DNA from 4 places in the Desulfovibrio sp. JC010 genome. Region 1 is predicted to be linked to each of the others. Evidence: predicted binding sites of a transcription regulator. Region 1 holds the regulator's gene; each other region holds the start of a gene.
The links. Region 1 encodes sigma-54, which starts transcription at its own class of promoters, with help from an activator protein. Its sites were predicted from a motif close to CTGGCACGGNNNNTGCTT; they were not measured.

Region 1 (4,288 bases):
CTGACCGGACAGGGGACGAAGCTCTTCTTCGAAATAGGGATTGGGAAGAAAGCGGAGATCCATAACCATATCAGCGGCAGTAGGCACATCATGCTTGAACCCGAAAGACATAACGTGAACCCGCAACCCCTGGGTCTTCTCACTCAGCTCAGACCATTTATCCTGAATCCTGCGACGCAGGTCATGGATAGAATATGTGGTGGTATCAATAACCAGATCGGCCTGATTGCGGACCTCCCCAAGAGCTTCTTTCTCTTTCTCAAGGGCATGTTCCAAACCGATATCCCTCGACTCAAGAGGGTGCAAACGGCGGGTGGTGGCATACCTGCGCACCAATTCAGGCAAACGGGCTTCCAAGTACAGAATACTTGGACGATATCCTTTGGAAGTAAGCTCTTCCCGGGTGACTTCCCAGTCCACACTGAATTCCAGCTGACGCAGGTCCATCCCCAGCACCAGTCCGCGGTAGGCATTGTCCCGGGTATTAAAAAGCTCAACAAGACGCGGAAGCATTCCGGCGGGCAATCCGTCCACACAGAAAAAACGCAAATCCTCAAAAACTTTCAGAACTGTCGACTTACCGGCACCGGACATCCCGGTAACAACAATCACTGGAAACGAATCTGCATCAACCACCCCAACATCCTCCTTGAGTATTAGCCCACAAACAAAATTAGCAATGACCTTAAGTTCATTGCTAATCTGATTTATTCCTGATTTTCAAATAGGTTCGGTTATGCGACACCGAGCAGACGAAGAAGTTCATCCTGATCCGCAGAGTCTATGAAAGCCTGCCGGAAAGCTTCATCCTTCAACTGCCGCGAAATCTGTGCCAGCACCTTTAAATGGGCACCGGCCCCCTGCTCAGGAGCCAGTACCATAAAGAATATCTTACATGGCTGCATGTCCAGAGACTCAAAGTCGACCCCTTCACTTGAACGGCCGACCACCACGACAATCTCTTCAAGACATTCCAGTTTTCCGTGGGGGATGGCTATGCCATCCCCTATTCCGGTTGTTCCGAGTTTTTCACGATCATTAAGGACCTTCAGTCCGTTTTCCACATCCACATCCAGACCGGCGCCCTTCAGTGCGGAAACCATTTCTTTCAGAACTTCACCCTTATCAGAGGCCTGCAGTTCATGAATTACAAGGTCCTTTGCCAGATTATCAGCTATATTCATTAGTTAGTATCCCGGGTCAATTAAACCGAAGTCGCCGTTATTGCGGCGGTAAATTACATTTATGGCTTCGTTATCCGCATTACGGAAGACGAGGAATTCATGGTCGAGGGTCTGAAGCTGCTCAGCGGCTTCATCAACACTCATGGGCTTGGGCACAAAAGAATCAGACTCAACAATCACAGGTTCCCTGTACTCTTCTTCCCCATAACTGAGAATTTCCATGCGGGCGGGAGCTGCCTCCTTGCGCCTGTGACTTCTCATCTTTTCATTTGCACGGCGAAGCTGTGCTTCAAGCTTGTCCAGAACCATATCCACGGTGGAATACATGTCCTCGGACACCTCATAAGCTGAGACATGCGTATGGTCAGAGGTGAAAACAACTTCCGCAACATGCCTGAACTTATCAACTGACAGATTCACCTGCATGTCAGTGTTTTCAGGGTTGCTGACGTACTTTACCAACTTGGAGAAACGGCTGTTTGCATATTCCTTAAGATGTTCGGATGCGTCGAAATTCTTAAAAGTAAATGCTACGTTCATAAAGAGCCTCCTTAGTAAGGGGTGAATATGCGTTGATTTCTCCGGACTACATTAGAATACCTTCTTCCTTTTCGAGGAGGAGAGAATCCCCATTGCAGTCCTGTACTTGGCTACGGTCCTTCTGGCAATATTGACTTCCAGCTTCTCTTTGAGAATCTCAGCAATCTTCTCGTCGCTGAGGGGTTTCTTTCCGTCCTCTTCTCCGATCAATTTCTTGATCGTTGCCTTGACGGACTCGGAACCGACCTGAGAACCGTCATCCAGACCGAGAGCACTATTAAAAAAGAACTTAAGCTCATAGATTCCGTGCGGAGTCGAAACATACTTATTGGTTGTTATCCGGCTCACAGTGGATTCATGCATCTCGATGTCTTCCGCAACCTCTTTCAAAATAAGCGGTTTAAGCTTGGTGACACCCTGAGCAAAAAACTCACGCTGAAACTTCACTATGGAATCCAAAACCTTATATAAGGTACGCTGCCGCTGATACAGGCTCTTCATCAGCCACTGGGCGGAGCGCATCTTATCCTGAAAATATTCCTTGTCGTCTCCCTTTGTTGATGCCAGCGTCTCCACATAAAATGCATTCATCTGCAATTTGGGAAGACCGTCTTCGTTAAGGACGATGACAAAATCACCGTCATATTCATAAACATAAGCATCCGGGCTGACATAGAAAGAGTCTCCGCTTGAAAAACTTGCTCCCGGCAGAGGATCAAGTGTCTGCATCAAATCGAGATAACTCTTTAAATCCTCCATGCTGAGTTTGAATTTTCTTGCCAGCGGCTTGTAGCGTTTCTTTTCAAGGTCATCCAGATGATCCCGCACCAGCGAGACCAGAATCGGATCATCATCAAGTTTCAACGCTTCAAGCTGAACAAGCAGACATTCCTGCGGAGTCCGTGCCGCTACCCCCACCGGGTCCAACCGCTGAATGCGGTGCAGCACATTTTCCACATCTTCGATTTCAGCATAGCATGTTTCGCAGACATCTTCCAAGTCAATCCGTAAAAAACCACCCGAACTCAAATTACCAACAATACATTCACCAATGACAACTTCCTTTTCAGTAAAATCGGAAAGACTCATCTGCCAATGCAGATGTCCTTCAAGGGATGTTGTCTTGGTCAGCCGGGCTTCAAAGGAGGTACCCTCTTCATATGATTCGGATTCACGGGAAGCGGACTGCTTGGAAGTACTGGAAAATTCGCCGAGATAGTTCTCCCACTCGGCTTCCTTGGAAATCTGGGCTTCTTCAGCCGTGGCGGTACCTGCTTCAGCATCCGCAGCATCAGTCCTTTCCTGTGCTTCAGCTTCTTCAAGGACAGGATTTTCCATGAGCTCCTGATGGACAGTATCCACCAGCTCCAGGCGGGAAAGCTGCAACAACTTGATCGCCTGCTGCAACTGGGGAGTCATTACCAGCTGTTGAGTAAGCTTTAATTGTTGTCTAAGTTCCAATCCCATATATTCAGGCCACCTTTAGTATATTCTCAAATTCAATTAATTTCAGTCAGTTGCAAACCGAGGCAACAAAAAATATTTTATATTCTGCCCCAGCCTTGATTCCACTATGCCACATCCAATTGCAAGATGCAACAAAGACCTCTGAATCATCTGATATTTATGGATTTTTTACACAAAGAACTTGCATATGAAAAAAGTGTACCAATGTTCGGGCGGACTGTAAATCAACAAAGGCAAAATTAATCAAACTTTGCAAAAAAACAGGCCGGAATCCCCTAAGGGACCCGGCCTGACGAACACTTATACACACCCGAAAGCTACAAACTGAAACTGTCACCCAGATACAGCCTGCGCGCCTTGGTATTTTTAACGATATTTTCAGGTGAACCGTTCAGGATCACCCGCCCTTCATAGACAAGGTAGGCCCGGTCACAGATGGAAAGGGTCTCACGCACGTTGTGGTCGGAGATAAGAATTCCCAGCCCCATATCCTTGAGCGAGGAAATGATGTCCTGAATATCAATAACCGCAATGGGGTCGATACCCGCAAAAGGTTCATCAAGCAGGATGAATTTAGGATTATTGATCATGGCCCGGGCGATCTCAAGACGCCTGCGTTCACCGCCGGAAAGATACATGGCCTTCTGATCCGCAAGACGCAGAATACCCAGCTGGTCCAGCAATTCATCCGCCCTCTTGGGAACGGCCTTGCCGGAAAGCCCAGTGTGCTCGATGATGATCTCAAGGTTCTTACGCACGGAAAGCTTTTTAAAAATGGAACTTTCCTGCGGAAGGTAGCTCAGTCCCAGGCGTGCCCGTTCATGCAGGGGCAGTGTGGTGATTGGCTTTTTATTAAAATAAACGTCCCCGGAAGTAGGCTTTACAACACCGACAAGCATATAGAATGTGGTGGTTTTCCCGGCCCCGTTGGGACCGAGCAACCCCACGACCTCGCCCTCGCGCACGGTCAGGTTGATCCCGCGGACGACCTCTTTAGGCCCGTAGTTCTTGACCAGTTTCTTGGCGATAATCGAAGACATAAAAGTCCTTTTTGATGCGCTTTGCGCTTTTGATGAAACGATTAATCATCATTATAT
Region 2 (4,288 bases), on a different contig from region 1:
ATGGAAAGGTTTTGAAGTAAAAATATAACTTGTTGCGGTTGCGCTTTTGCCAAGTCTGGTTAATATTAAAAATTAATGACCATCTGTTTGCAGAAATTCTACTGATTTGTCCAAGATAAATCTGAGAAAAATTGATTCCCAGAAGACGTTTTTAATTAATGAGGTGTACAAATGGTTACTTTTTTCAGTGCCAATGAAGTGGCTGAACTTGCAATGCGCATTGAGCAGAAAGGACAGGCTTTTTACCTGCTGGCAGCTGATGAGGCAAAAGATCCTGCAGCTAAGGAATTCTTCGAATTTTTTGCTGAGGAAGAATCAAGGCATGAGCTGTTTTTCCGGGACATGCGTGACCGTATCGGTTCCATCGAGGTGCCTCCGGGAAGTGATTACGAAGAATATACCCAGTATGTAATGGCTCTTGTGGATTCTCATGATGTTTTCAATTTTGATTACACCGCGGCATTCAAGGATGAAGCGTTCAATTTTGAACAGGCTGTGCGTGCGGCCATGCGTTTTGAAAAGGATACCATCCTGCTTTTTACCGAGCTGAAGAAAATGGTTCCCGATACTGAGCGTAAATTCGTTGAGGAATGTATTGACGAAGAGCGCAAGCACCTGCGTATGCTGGCTGAAAAACTGAGCTAGTATACAGCACAACGGACACAAAGAAGCCCCCTCCGGTTTAACCGCAGGGGGCTTTATTTTTGGCTGTAAGTCTTAACGTTTACTTCTTGATTCCAAGAGCGGTGTTGATCAGTGAGTCCGTGGTGGTGATGCCTTTGGAGTTGGCCTGAAAACCGCGCTGGGTCAGGATCATATAGGCAAATTCGTCCGCCAGATCCACGTTTGAGGTTTCAAGGGTGTTGCTGACCACCGAACCGAGGCCGTCCTTTCTGGCTACACCCTGAATTGCCGCGCCGGAGTCAGTGGTCGCGCTGAAGTAGTTGGAACCTTCCCTGCGCAGCCCGTATTCATTTTTAAAATTGTACAGGTTTACCTGATAAAGGTCCTGAGACATTCCGTTGGAGAACAGTGCGCTCAGGATGCCGTCGGAATTAAAGGCCACATTCTGGAGGTAGCCTTCCCCATATCCGTCCTGAGACTGGCTGATGGTTGAAGATGAACCGTAGTAGTCAGTAGTGGCAAGAGCATTTAATTTGCCGTCTTCCATGCCCGGCAGGGAAGATGCGTTGCTGCCTATATCAGCTGCGGTTACTCCGCTGGTGTCCCATGAATCTGTGCCCGAAGTGATGCCCATGTCAAAGGCTACGGTCTGAGCTGTTGGGGTTCCTGTTGCCCCGGAAAGAGTTACGCTGAAGGTCGGCTGTCCGTTACTGTTCAGTGCTGCCTGTTCCCAGTTTGCAAGGTCCTTGCCGTCGGTTGCTCCGGCAGCGAGGGTAAACGCGCTCTGGTTGAGCAGGGTTCCGTCGCCGGAAAAGGTGAGGGTTCCGGCCATGACCAGTCCTGCACCGGATGTTCCGGTCAGCGAACCGGCGTCACTTCCCGGAGGCACGGTTACAACGTATTCCCAGTGGCGTTTGTCCGAGCTGTCTCCGTCATTCACGACCTTGTCGAAATAGACGATCAGGTCATGCTTGTTACCGTTGTCATCGTAAATTTGTATTGAGCTGTTGTACTCGTATTCATCGGCAGTAAGCGGTGTGTTGCTGGTGCCGTCCCACTCGGTAAGAAGGGAAAAGAAGGGAGAACCTTCGGTTTCACTGTTATCTACGGCTCCTGAATCAAGGTTGGTACGCATATTTACGTAATCCGTGCCTTTAGGATCGGACTTAACAACCATCTGCTTATTGCCGTAGGTATCGGTTTCTTCCTTCATGGGCAGGGCTATATTTTGCGAGGTTGTCCCTATGTTGCCGTCCTGATCTATTGAATAGCCTTGGAGTATATTGTTGTGGCTGTCTACGAGCAGCCCGTTTTTATCAAAATGGAAGTTTCCTGCGCGGGTATAATAACTGCCGCCGGAGCCCGGATCTGCCACCCGGAAAAAACCCTGACCGCCGATGGCGATATCGGTACTGGAGGAAGAGTTCTGAAAAGCACCTTCCTTGAAATTTATTCTGGTGGCCGCAACTCTGGAGCCAAGCCCGATCTGTCCGGATGTGTGCCCCTGATTGGCGACGATTCCGGAATTGGCCTTGGCTGAAGTTGCGCTGCCGAGTGTTTCCAGAAATGTGTCACCGCTCTTATATGCAAGGGTATTCACGTTGGCGAGGTTTGCGCCAATCTGCTGCAGAAGTACCCCGTGTGACTTCACGCCTGTTGCGGCTGTATACATTGAGCTGAAACCCATGTGTAAACTCCTTGATCGGTGCCGGCTATAATGTTGACTCCGCCTGCACCTGTTAAACCTGTAACCCGGAATAAAAGTCCGGTACCGGTATTTAAGCAAAGGGTGTGCCTAAAGTTTACATTAAGCTATATCAAGGGTTTGTAATGTCTGTTTGGAAGGAAGGCGGAAAAAAAGTCCTTCTTAATGTGTGATTAAGAAGGACTTCAGGAAAATTAATATGAAAAGGGCCGGATAAGCCGATTTATTTTTTGCTCAGATGTTTTTTAAGCTTCAGGGCGGGTTTTGATTCCGGATTGATGGCCAGACATTTTTCTGCATAATCCAGAGCTTCTTTTTTCTTGCCGCCTTCATACATGCAGCGGGCCATGTTGAAATACAGGTTCTCATCATTATCGGTCAGGCCCAGTGCTCTGGAATAAAATTGCACGGCTTCATCAAGCATTTTGTTTTTACGCAGGGATATGCCGAAATCATTGAACAGGTGCTTATGGTCATTTTCAAATGCGGCATCAAGTTCAATGAGAGTGTTGAAGATGTCTGTGGCTTTTTCCGCTTCATTGCGGTCAAGGTAGCAGAGGCCGATACCGAAATTGGCCCGGATGTTTTCTTCGTCGATGTTCAGGGCTTTGCCGTATTCGACTTCGGCGGTGAAGGTGTTGCCCTGTCTGCGCTGGCGGTCGGCTTTGGCAAGAGCTTTGTTGAGTTGCTGCATGGCCGGGTAGACCGTGGAGGTATACAGCTCCACTTCAGGGGTGAACGATTCCAGCAACTCTTCTTTGCTGATTGTCTGTTCTTCTCCGGAAGGTACGCTGTTTTCATTGAGCACGCGCAAGCCTATCTCGCCGTTATCTTTTTCTTCTGCATAGTACAGAAAGGACTGGATAATCTTTCTTTTGGTTGTCCCGGTCCCGACTTCCTGTACTAATTTGGTGGAAAAAGTACCTTTAATTTTAGGCTGGGCTGCTGCGCTTGCTGTCATGTTGTTATCTGCCGGAATATATTATTTAAATTGTGTCGTCTTGAATAAACTGAGCATATAGCACATATCCGCATGGGGCTCAATTTCTAAAAACGGTAAAAAAGCGGAACAGAATTACAACTGTCCCGCTTTATTGTTAATAAAATGCGTATAATATTGTCTGCTACAGAATATAACGTGAAAGATCTCTGTCTTCGGTTACATCCTGCAGTTTTTCCTGCACGTAATCCTTATCAATAACAATGGAATCACCGGAACGGTCCGGGGCTTCAAAGGAGAGGTCGGAGAGGATTTTTTCCATGATGGTGTAAAGTCTTCTTGCTCCGATGTTCTCAGTTTCCTCATTGAATTTCTGGGCGTTGAGGGCCACTTCTTCCAGTGCTTCCTTACTGAAATCAATGGTCAGGTTTTCTGTTTCCAGCAGGGCTTTGTATTGAACGGTCAGGGCGTTCTGCGGCTCGGTGAGGATGCGGTAGAAGTCGTCCTTATCAAGAGAGGTCAGTTCCACGCGTAGGGGGAAACGGCCCTGAAGCTCTGGGATCAGGTCCGAGGGCTTGGCGTAGCTGAACGCTCCCGCAGAGATGAACAGGATGTGGTCGGTCTTGACCATGCCGTATTTGGTGTTGACCACGCAGCCTTCAACCACGGGCAGCAGGTCGCGCTGCACGCCTTCGCGGGAGACATTTGCGGAGCCGCCGCCTTCCTGATTACCGGCGATCTTGTCGATTTCATCGAGGAAGAGAATGCCGCCCTGTTCAACACGTTCACGGGCCAGTTCGGCCACATTGTCCATGTCGATGAGCTTGTCGGATTCCTGCTGGATGAGGATATCGTAAGCTTCGCGAATCTTGACCTTACGCATCTTCTTTTTATTGGGAAACATCTTGCCGATCATGTCATTGACCTGCATGCCCATGTCTTCCATACCGGGCATGGACATGATTTCCACGCCTCCGCCCTGAACGGAAACTTCGATTTCAACTTCACGCTCGTCCAGC
Region 3 (4,288 bases), on a different contig from region 1:
TGGCCGAAATGCATGCAGAGTTTGCCTGCTGCAACGGGAACTGCGATTCTGATCATGCCGTTTTTGCCCTGAAGCTCTTCAGCTTTGGGCATTTCGTTGTTTTCCTGCAGAGTTTCGGTGAGATTCAGCATGGGCTTGATGATAGTGTTCAGTGCCTTTCCGGTGGGGCTTTCATGGTCGGTGCGGATGATGGGGTAACCTTCATCGCCGGAACGGCCCACTTCGGGATCAAGGGGAACACGGCCGAGGAAGTTCACGCCGGTTTCCTTGGCAAGCTCTTCACCGCCGCCGGAATTGAAAATATCATGTACGTTGCCGCAGTCGGGGCAGACGAATCCGCTCATGTTCTCAACAATACCGAGAACCGGGTTGCCGACCTGCTTGCAGAAGTTCACGGAGCGGCGCACATCATCAACAGCCACGCCCTGCGGGGTGGTTACGATAACTGCGTGGGCATCCTGACCGAGGGTCTGCAGTGCGGAAAGGGGTTCGTCACCGGTTCCGGGGGGGCAGTCCACAACGAGGAAATCAAGGTCGTTCCAGGCAACATCCTGTACGAACTGTTTGATCAGGCCGATTTTTACCGGGCCGCGCCAGATAACCGGATCATCTTTGCTGGGCAGCATGAAGCCGAGGGACATGACCCAGAGGTTGCTGGACCAGGAGATGGGCTCGATAACTTCGTGGCCGATATGCGGCTTCTCGTCCTGCAGGCTGAGCAGACGGGGAACACTTGGACCATGCACGTCAACATCAAGCAGACCGACCTGCTTCCCGGCAAGGGAGAGGGCCACTGCGATGTTGGTTGCTACGGTACTTTTACCTACGCCGCCTTTACCGGAAATCACCACGATTTTGTGTTTGATTCTGGAAAGGGCCTTTTTCAGTTTCATATCTTCGGGGCTGCAGCCTTCAGAACAACCGGAAGAAGAACAACCGGAACCGGAGGAAGAGCAGCTTCCGCATGCGTGATCGCTCATATATCAATCTCCTGCCCCTCGTAGAAAAGAGGGGGTTGTCATTATAAAAAAACAGATCTTAGCAATCTGTTACTGTAGACATTTCATGGTAAACTAAGACGTGAACCTGACTTGTCAATGGCCGGGAATGTTCAGTCATGCCCGCAGAGCAAGGGAGAGGAGAAAAGGCATGACTGAACGGGATGTAGAAATTCCTACCAGTGGCCGGGTTTGTCCGCGTCTGCAGCAGCTTCAAGCCTGCCGCCCTTGAAGGCGTCAAGAGCTTCGGCAACAGTGCCGCCGCCGATGAGGTAAATCTTGATGGAACCTTTATCCAGCGCAGTGAAAGCCTTGGGGCCCACATGTCCGGTGATGACCGCAGTGGCACCGGTGGCAGCAACGTTCTGTGCGGACTGAATTCCGGCACCCTGTGCTGCGTTCAGGTTCTGGGTGTTGTCAATGTATTCCTGAGTGTCGGCATCGGTATCGCAGACCAGAAAGCCTTTTGCGCGGCCGAAGCGGGGGTCGATTTCACCGTTAAGGTCGTTGCCCTGACAGCTGATGGCGATTTTCATTTTATTTACTCCTGTGCACTGGGTTCAAGGACGGTTCGCCGGCATGCATAGCATTCTGGGGGGGCCGTCTGGCCCTGAAGCCCCTGTTTCCCTGTCCGCACCTGCCCCTGCCGCGGCAACCGGGCATGACATGGTTTTCCAGACAGTTCTGTTGATAGGCCGAGAGAACATCGTCAATCATTCCGCTTATCCACGGGATGACCTTGGTTCCGGCCTGTTCCAGCTCGTTCATGGTGCAACCGCAGATTGCACCGCATATTAAAAACGTTGCCCCGCAGGCTATAATGGCGGATGTCCTGTCCTTTGGGTCTTTTGAGGGAAGGGATAGGTAACCTGCGGGGCAAATTTTATGGTCTTCCACCCGGAACAATTTCAGATCCGGGGCATTGTCAAATACAGAGGCCAGCCTGTCTTCATAACAGGCCAAACAAAGCAGCTTTGAATTAGTATTGCGTCCTTCGTTTCCTCTCATGGAAAACCATAAGGCATAGTCTGTGCCATGAAAATAAAGGTCAGTTAATTCAAGGTCTTGTGCGAAATGGGGACTGAATGGGGAGCGGTGGTTCGGCTCAAATTTAGCCGAAATTTGTGAGGTTTGGGCTAATTATGCGCCCAGTTCGTCGCAACGGGCAATGGTCCGGCGCAGGGTGTCTTTGGAAATACCCAGTTCGCGGCAAGTGGCCATCTTTTTGCCGTTGTTGCGCTCAAGTGCACGGCGCACGGCCATGCACTTTACTTCCTCCATGGTCATGGGCATGTCATCATGGGGAGTAGATTCTTTGGACTTGGGCTGCAGGTATTCAGGCAGGTGTTCCACCTGAATGAACCCCGAGGGGCAGAGGATAAAAGCGAATTCAAGGATGTTTTCCAGTTCGCGTACATTTCCGGGAAAGGGGTGGCGCATGAGGATGTGCAGGGTGTCCTCAGAGATGCCGTCAATGTCTTTGCCCTGCAGGGCGTTGAGCCTGTTCACAAAGTGGTTGACCAGCAGCGGGATGTCTTCCACGCGCTCATTGAGTGCAGGCAGTTTGAGGGTGACCACATTCAGGCGATAGTAAAGGTCCTGCCTGAATTTACCTTCCTCAACCAGTTCGGCCAGGTTTTTGTTGGTGGCGGCCACAATGCGTACATTGGCCTTCACGCTTTCCACTGCGCCCAGCGGTTCAAAGGTTTTTTCCTGCAGCACGCGCAGCAGCTTGACCTGCAGTTTGGCGGGCATATCCCCGATTTCATCAAGGAAGATGGTTCCGCCCGCAGCCAGTTCAAAGCGTCCGGCTTTGTCCTTGCGGGCATCGGTGAAAGCCCCGGCTTTGTAACCGAATAATTCCGATTCAAGCAGGTTGTCCGGCAAGGCACCGCAGTTTACGGCCACAAAGGGACCGTGCTTGCGTTCGCTCAAATTGTGGATTGCCCGGGCGAAGAGTTCCTTACCTGTGCCTGATTCACCCAGCAGCAGGGCTGTGGCTTCGCTTTTGCTGACCTGCGGCAGGATGGCGAAAATTTTACCCAACTGTGCGCTTTTGCCGATAATATCTTCAAAACGGTATGATTCCTCCACCTCACGGCGGATCATCTGGATGTCGGTCAGGTCGCGGAAGCTTTCCACGCCGCCAATCAAGTGCCCGTCAGCATCAACCAGCGGTGCGGCACTGATGGAGACCGGAACTTTGCGTCCGTCAGCGTGTATGAAAAATATGGATTTGTTGGAGATGCGGCCGCAATCTTTCATGCAGGATCTGAGGGCGCAATCACCATCGCATAGGCTGGAGTGGAAAACGTCCCAGCATTTTGAACCCACGGCTTCCTCCGAAGGAATCCCGGTGATCCGGCTGGCCGCTTCGTTGAAAAAAGTTATGTTCCAGTCCCTATCAACCGTAAAGACCCCGTCTGCCAACGAGTCAAGAACTGCAGAGCAAGGCAGATTACTGGGGAATTTCATTGGAATGCCTCCGGCGGCTCTCCGAGGGTCCTGCGGAGCTGGTTTTGATGCGCTTCGCGCTTTTTATATAAAGATTTTCGCCTCTGGCGGCTTAAACCCTTTTCCAAAAGGGTTTAAGAATCCCAAAACGTTTTAGTAGGCTTTGTTGTCGTTCTCTTCGAAGACCGTTTTAATGCGCTATATGCGAAGCAACCCGAAAAGTTTTGAGGGGATGGGGTCTGGGGAAGGGGAACTTTTCCAAAAGTTCCCCTTCCCCAGCCGTCGGAGACAAAATTATTTCTTAGAATCGCGGGCTTTGCGGAGCCATTCGTACCAGTCTTCGAGTCCTTCGCGGGTGCGGCAGGACAGGGGGAAGAGGTCGATGTCTGCGTTGAGCTTGCGCGCATGCTGCTTGGCTTTTTCGAGATCGAAATCCACGTAGGGCAGCAGGTCGATTTTGTTGAGGATCATGACCGATGAAATGTGGAACATGAGGGGATATTTTTCGGGCTTGTCGTCGCCTTCGGTCACGGTCAGCAGGGTGATTTTGTGGTCTTCACCGACATTGAATTCTGCGGGACATACGAGGTTGCCCACGTTTTCAACGAACAGGATATCGAGTCCTTCGATATCGATTAGGGAAAGGGCTTCCTTTACCTGGCTGGAGTTGAGATGGCAGCCGCCTTCGGTGTTGATCTGAACGGCCTGTGCTCCGGTAGCGGCAACGCGTCGCGCGTCGTTATCGGTCTGGAGGTCGCCTTCGATTACGGCCATCTTGAATTCGCCCTTGAGATCGGCGAGGGTCTTTTCCAGCAGGCTGGTTTTACCGGACCCGG
Region 4 (4,288 bases), on a different contig from region 1:
TCGCCGCCATATCAAAAGTTAAAGATACACCTGTGGCTGTGGTCGGCGTCAGCATGGCGGACGAGTTGAATATCAAGACCCACTGGTATCCGCTGGGACGCTTCCCTGAAAATCAGCATGAAATCGTCATCGGCTTCAATGCCGCCACCAAATTGGACATAAATCCCGGAGACTCTATTGAGATAGAAGGGAACAGCCTGCTCACTGCCGGAATTCTCGACCCCACCGGAACAGAGGATGACAACGTGATCTTCATGGATATCGACCTGCTGCGAAACAGCGTAGGCCGTCCCGGAGCAGTGCACTTCATTGAGGTGGCCGCCCTTTGCGCCGGATGCCCCATTGACGAAATAGTGCAGCAGATAGTCAAAGCCGTACCTGATGTAGAAGTGAAAGCATTGCAGCACGTAGTCAAACAGCGCATGTCCGCCATCAACTTTGTTAACCAGATGGCCTGGACCGTAAGCGGGGTCATCCTGCTCACCGCCTGTTTCATGATCGGGCTGTCCATCTTCTCGGCAGTGAATGAGCGCAAAACCGAAATCGGCCTCATGCGCTCGCTGGGCTTTTCCACCACTTCGGTATTCTCCATCTTCTGCCTTGAAGCACTGCTCATGGGTTGTATTTCAGGGATTTTCGGTTACTTGGGCGGATATTTCGCCAGCGGTAAAATCCTTGAGAATCTCGATATGGCTGAGGCTGAGATTGTTTTTGATCCGCTGGCTTTCGGGCTGACCTTTCTGGCCGTTGCCGGGCTGGCAGTGCTTTCGGCAACCATTCCATCACTGCGCGCCACCCGCGTTGATCCCTCCCGAACCCTTGTATCATTATAAGGAGCCAGTATGCTTAAAACTGATTCAATTACCCATAGTTACGGTGAAGGTTCCACAGCTGTTACCGTGCTGAACAATGTATCCATCAACATTCCGGAAGGCGGATTTACTTCAATCGTCGGCCGCTCCGGGTCCGGAAAATCAACACTGCTCAGTGTAATATCCAGCCTGCTCCGCCCGGTGGAGGGAGATATCTATTTTAAGGGGACTGAAATCACAGACCTGCCCGATTCTAAAATCGACAGGCTGCGCAAGGAAGAATTCTCCATCATTTTCCAGTCCCACCACCTGCTGCCTTACCTGACCGCCCATGAAAATGTACTGCTGCCCTTTCTGGACAAGCTGAAACCGGTTAATGCAAGGCTGCTGGAACGAGGACGGATCTGCCTTGAGCGGGTGGGGTTGCAGGGTAAAGAGAAGCGTCTGCCCGGCCAGCTTTCCGGCGGGGAACAGCAACGTGTTGCCATTGCGCGGGCACTGGTGAAATCACCTTCCATACTCTTTGCGGACGAACCCTGCGGCAGTCTGGATAAAGCTACAGGAAACGAAGTTATGGAAATTCTGAACGATTTAAACCGTGACGGTTTGACTATCGCCATGGTTACCCATGACCGAGGCCATGCCTCCATGGCCAAGGAGACCATTTTACTGGAAGACGGCAGAATTGTTAATAAATGTTAATTTATATAAGTGCATTTTAACATTATATCTGCACAAATTGTGCATTCTTGCGCAGCTATTGCATTGCCATTTTCAGACCGCCACAGTAGGCGATAACACTTTAATTCAAGCAGTTTAAGAAGTTACGCAAAATGGCACACCCTGTGCTTTAGGGGAATTACGAGATAGCAAAGTTTTTTCATACAACCCCAAGGAGATAATCATGAAAAAGAAAATCGTAATTCCCGTAGTAGCAATCATGGTCCTGACCATTGCCGGAACCGCCATGGCCGGCGGCGGTTACCAGAGAGGAAACAACGACTGCTTCCGCAACGGTCCCCGCCAGATTTTCGAACAGCTGACCCCTGAAAAACAGCAGGAAGTAAAAGCCATCTTCAAAAAGCATCAGGATGAATTCCAGACCATCAAGACTCAGATGTGGGCCAAGCGCACCGAACTGAATGCACTGGTTGATTCCGGCAAGGCCGACCAGAAGACCATCAGCAAGCTTGTTCAGGAAATGGTTGAACTCAAAACCAAGGGCTACAACCTCCGCAAGCAGGTCAATGAAGAAATCGAAACAGCCACCGGAATTGAAATGCCCATGCGTGGGTTCAGCGGTCGCGGATTCGATGACGACGGTCCACGCAAAGGCCGCAGACACCACAATGACGACAGAGGTCGCTGGAACTCCTAGTCTTTACATATAATACCATCATCCCCTGCGAAGAAAAAAACAGAACACTCCTTCCCCTGTTTTTGAGGCCCCTCTCCCCGGGGCCTCTTTTTTTATTTTGCAGGTGAGCATGCACTTTTGTGCAACTGGCTGCACATATATTTTGCACTTAAAAATTTACCTCCACTGCACAAAAACCAACAACACACTAATATAAAAGATTTTTTCACTTTGGCACACCACGTGCTTTATGACAAACCGAGAGGGCAACAACTTTTAACCGCATCAGGAGATCTTATGAAAAGAAAAGCTCTGGTTCCCTTGATCGTCGTGCTGGTTCTGGCTGTAGCATCAGTCGCCATGGCACGGAACGGTTACCGGAACGCCGGTTACCACAACGGTAACTGGGCTGCCTATGAGCAGCTGACACCTGAGAAACAAAAACAGGTGCAAGAGATCATTAAAAAATATGAATCCACTTTTCAGACCCTGAAGAGCGAACAGTGGGCAAAACACACTGAACTTAAAGCTCTGGTGGATTCCGGCAAGGCCGACAAAGAGACCATCCATGCTCTGGTGCAGGAACTTTCCAAAGTACGGGACAAGCTCTACGCAGAACATAAAAAGATGGCAGAAGAAATAGAAAAGGAAACCGGCCTGACCTTCCCGCCCATGGGGCAGGGAATGGGTAAAGGCGGCAGAGGCTGCGGCAACTACAAGCAGGGCGACTGCCCTGCCGGAGGATGTCCGGGCCAACGTTCCTAACCCCTTTAAATAACGTTCATCTACACTTAATTACAGGAAAACGGGTAAAAAGGAGGACTATAGCGGTCCTCCTTTTTTATTAAAGACCTTCCAAACGCGCCCATATTTAAGTTATCAATATCAGAGCAAATCAAAGGAGCGCAGCATGTTTAGAAAAATCACTTCCCTGACCAGCTTTTTTTCATTTATCGTCCTGATTATCACCAGTGTAGTTCTGTATATCGTCCCGCAGGGCAGGGTTGCCTACTGGGCGGACTGGACTATGCTGACCTTAAGCAAGGAACAATGGGGCGATATCCATATCTGCACCGGGGTCCTTTTTCTTGTTGTTTCCATCCTGCACATCTGGCTGAACTGGAAGCCCATTCTCGCCTACCTTAAAAAGAAAGCCGGGGAAGCAAATTTCACATCTCCCGCATTTTTTATCAGCCTGATAATCACTCTTTTTGTTGCTTTCGGTACCCTGCTTGAACTGCCGCCCATGAAGCAGGTTCTTGAAGGCACCCAGTACTTTCAGGCCAAGGGTGAAGAAAAATACGGAATTCCCCCGTACGGACACGCGGAACTCAGCCCGCTGGAAATTTTCTGCAAGCGTATGGGGCTGGATGTGGACAAGGCCGCCGCATCCATAAAGAACGCCGGTATTGAACTTGAATCCACCAAGGAATCCATCAAATCCATCGCCAACAAGGCAGGACTTACCCCCAAAGAGCTGCATGATATTATTTTAAAAGATCAACCACAGAACAAATCCTCCATGAAAAAAGAAGGAGGGGACTCGAATCAGCAGTCCGGCCAATCAGGCGCAGGAATAGGACGCATGAGCCTTGGGCAATACTGCGCAAAATACAATCTGGATCTGAACACCGCACTGGGCATCCTGCGCGAAAAGGGCGTGGTTGTTGACAAAAACACCCTCATCAAGGAGATTGCAGGGGCACTGGGACTGGATTCTCCGCGTGCATTAGGCAACCTGCTAAATCCCTAAATGAAGCCGGACTAAATGGAACTAAGCTCACAAAAATCACATAAACTGCCTCTTGCTCTGGCACTGCTGGCCCTGATTCTTCTCGGAGCCGGAAGTTTGTACCTGACATGGCACAACCTGCGCCAGATGCATCAGACCGTGTTTGAACACATGCTGCTTTCGGCCCGCTCCATTGCCCGCGGGCTGGATATTCAGCTGGTGGAAGGCGCACGCCGCATGAGACCGCCGGGACCGCACAACAGGCGCATGCCCAATGAACTGCTGCCGGATGCGCGCGAGCTGTTCCGGGAAATGGTGGCGCAGGGCGACCTGCTCTACATCGCCCTTTACGGACCGGACCATAAGCCCATGCTGGTTGTTGAACAG

Region 2: a site for sigma-54 is predicted at 2,405-2,422, ahead of FMR86_RS03125 (flagellar hook protein FlgE). Genes of this name have one in related genera too.
Region 3: a site for sigma-54 is predicted at 2,018-2,035, ahead of FMR86_RS08210 (NifB/NifX family molybdenum-iron cluster-binding protein). Genes of this name have one in related genera too.
Region 4: a site for sigma-54 is predicted at 1,646-1,663, ahead of FMR86_RS02220 (Spy/CpxP family protein refolding chaperone). Genes of this name have one in related genera too.

The regions. Positions count from the first base shown of each region.
Region 1 covers NZ_VOIQ01000022.1:43,533-47,820, reverse strand. The annotation lists gene rapZ (RNase adapter RapZ) at 1-636, opposite strand, end outside; gene FMR86_RS19285 (PTS sugar transporter subunit IIA) at 735-1,184, opposite strand; gene hpf (ribosome hibernation-promoting factor, HPF/YfiA family) at 1,188-1,724, opposite strand; gene rpoN (RNA polymerase factor sigma-54) at 1,776-3,191, opposite strand; gene lptB (LPS export ABC transporter ATP-binding protein) at 3,509-4,231, opposite strand.
Region 2 covers NZ_VOIQ01000002.1:193,372-197,659, reverse strand. The annotation lists gene FMR86_RS03130 (ferritin family protein) at 172-645, shown strand; gene FMR86_RS03125 (flagellar hook protein FlgE) at 725-2,311, opposite strand; gene FMR86_RS03120 (tetratricopeptide repeat protein) at 2,553-3,290, opposite strand; gene hslU (ATP-dependent protease ATPase subunit HslU) at 3,454-4,288, opposite strand, start outside.
Region 3 covers NZ_VOIQ01000006.1:44,404-48,691, reverse strand. The annotation lists gene FMR86_RS08220 (iron-sulfur cluster carrier protein MrpORP) at 1-980, opposite strand, end outside; gene FMR86_RS08215 (NifB/NifX family molybdenum-iron cluster-binding protein) at 1,175-1,534, opposite strand; gene FMR86_RS08210 (NifB/NifX family molybdenum-iron cluster-binding protein) at 1,536-2,006, opposite strand; gene FMR86_RS08205 (sigma-54-dependent Fis family transcriptional regulator) at 2,139-3,473, opposite strand; gene hypB (hydrogenase nickel incorporation protein HypB) at 3,747-4,288, opposite strand, start outside.
Region 4 covers NZ_VOIQ01000001.1:497,809-502,096, forward strand. The annotation lists gene FMR86_RS02210 (FtsX-like permease family protein) at 1-833, shown strand, start outside; gene FMR86_RS02215 (ABC transporter ATP-binding protein) at 843-1,514, shown strand; gene FMR86_RS02220 (Spy/CpxP family protein refolding chaperone) at 1,717-2,190, shown strand; gene FMR86_RS02225 (periplasmic heavy metal sensor) at 2,467-2,934, shown strand; gene FMR86_RS02230 (DUF4405 domain-containing protein) at 3,080-3,922, shown strand; gene FMR86_RS02235 (nitrogen regulation protein NR(II)) at 3,938-4,288, shown strand, end outside.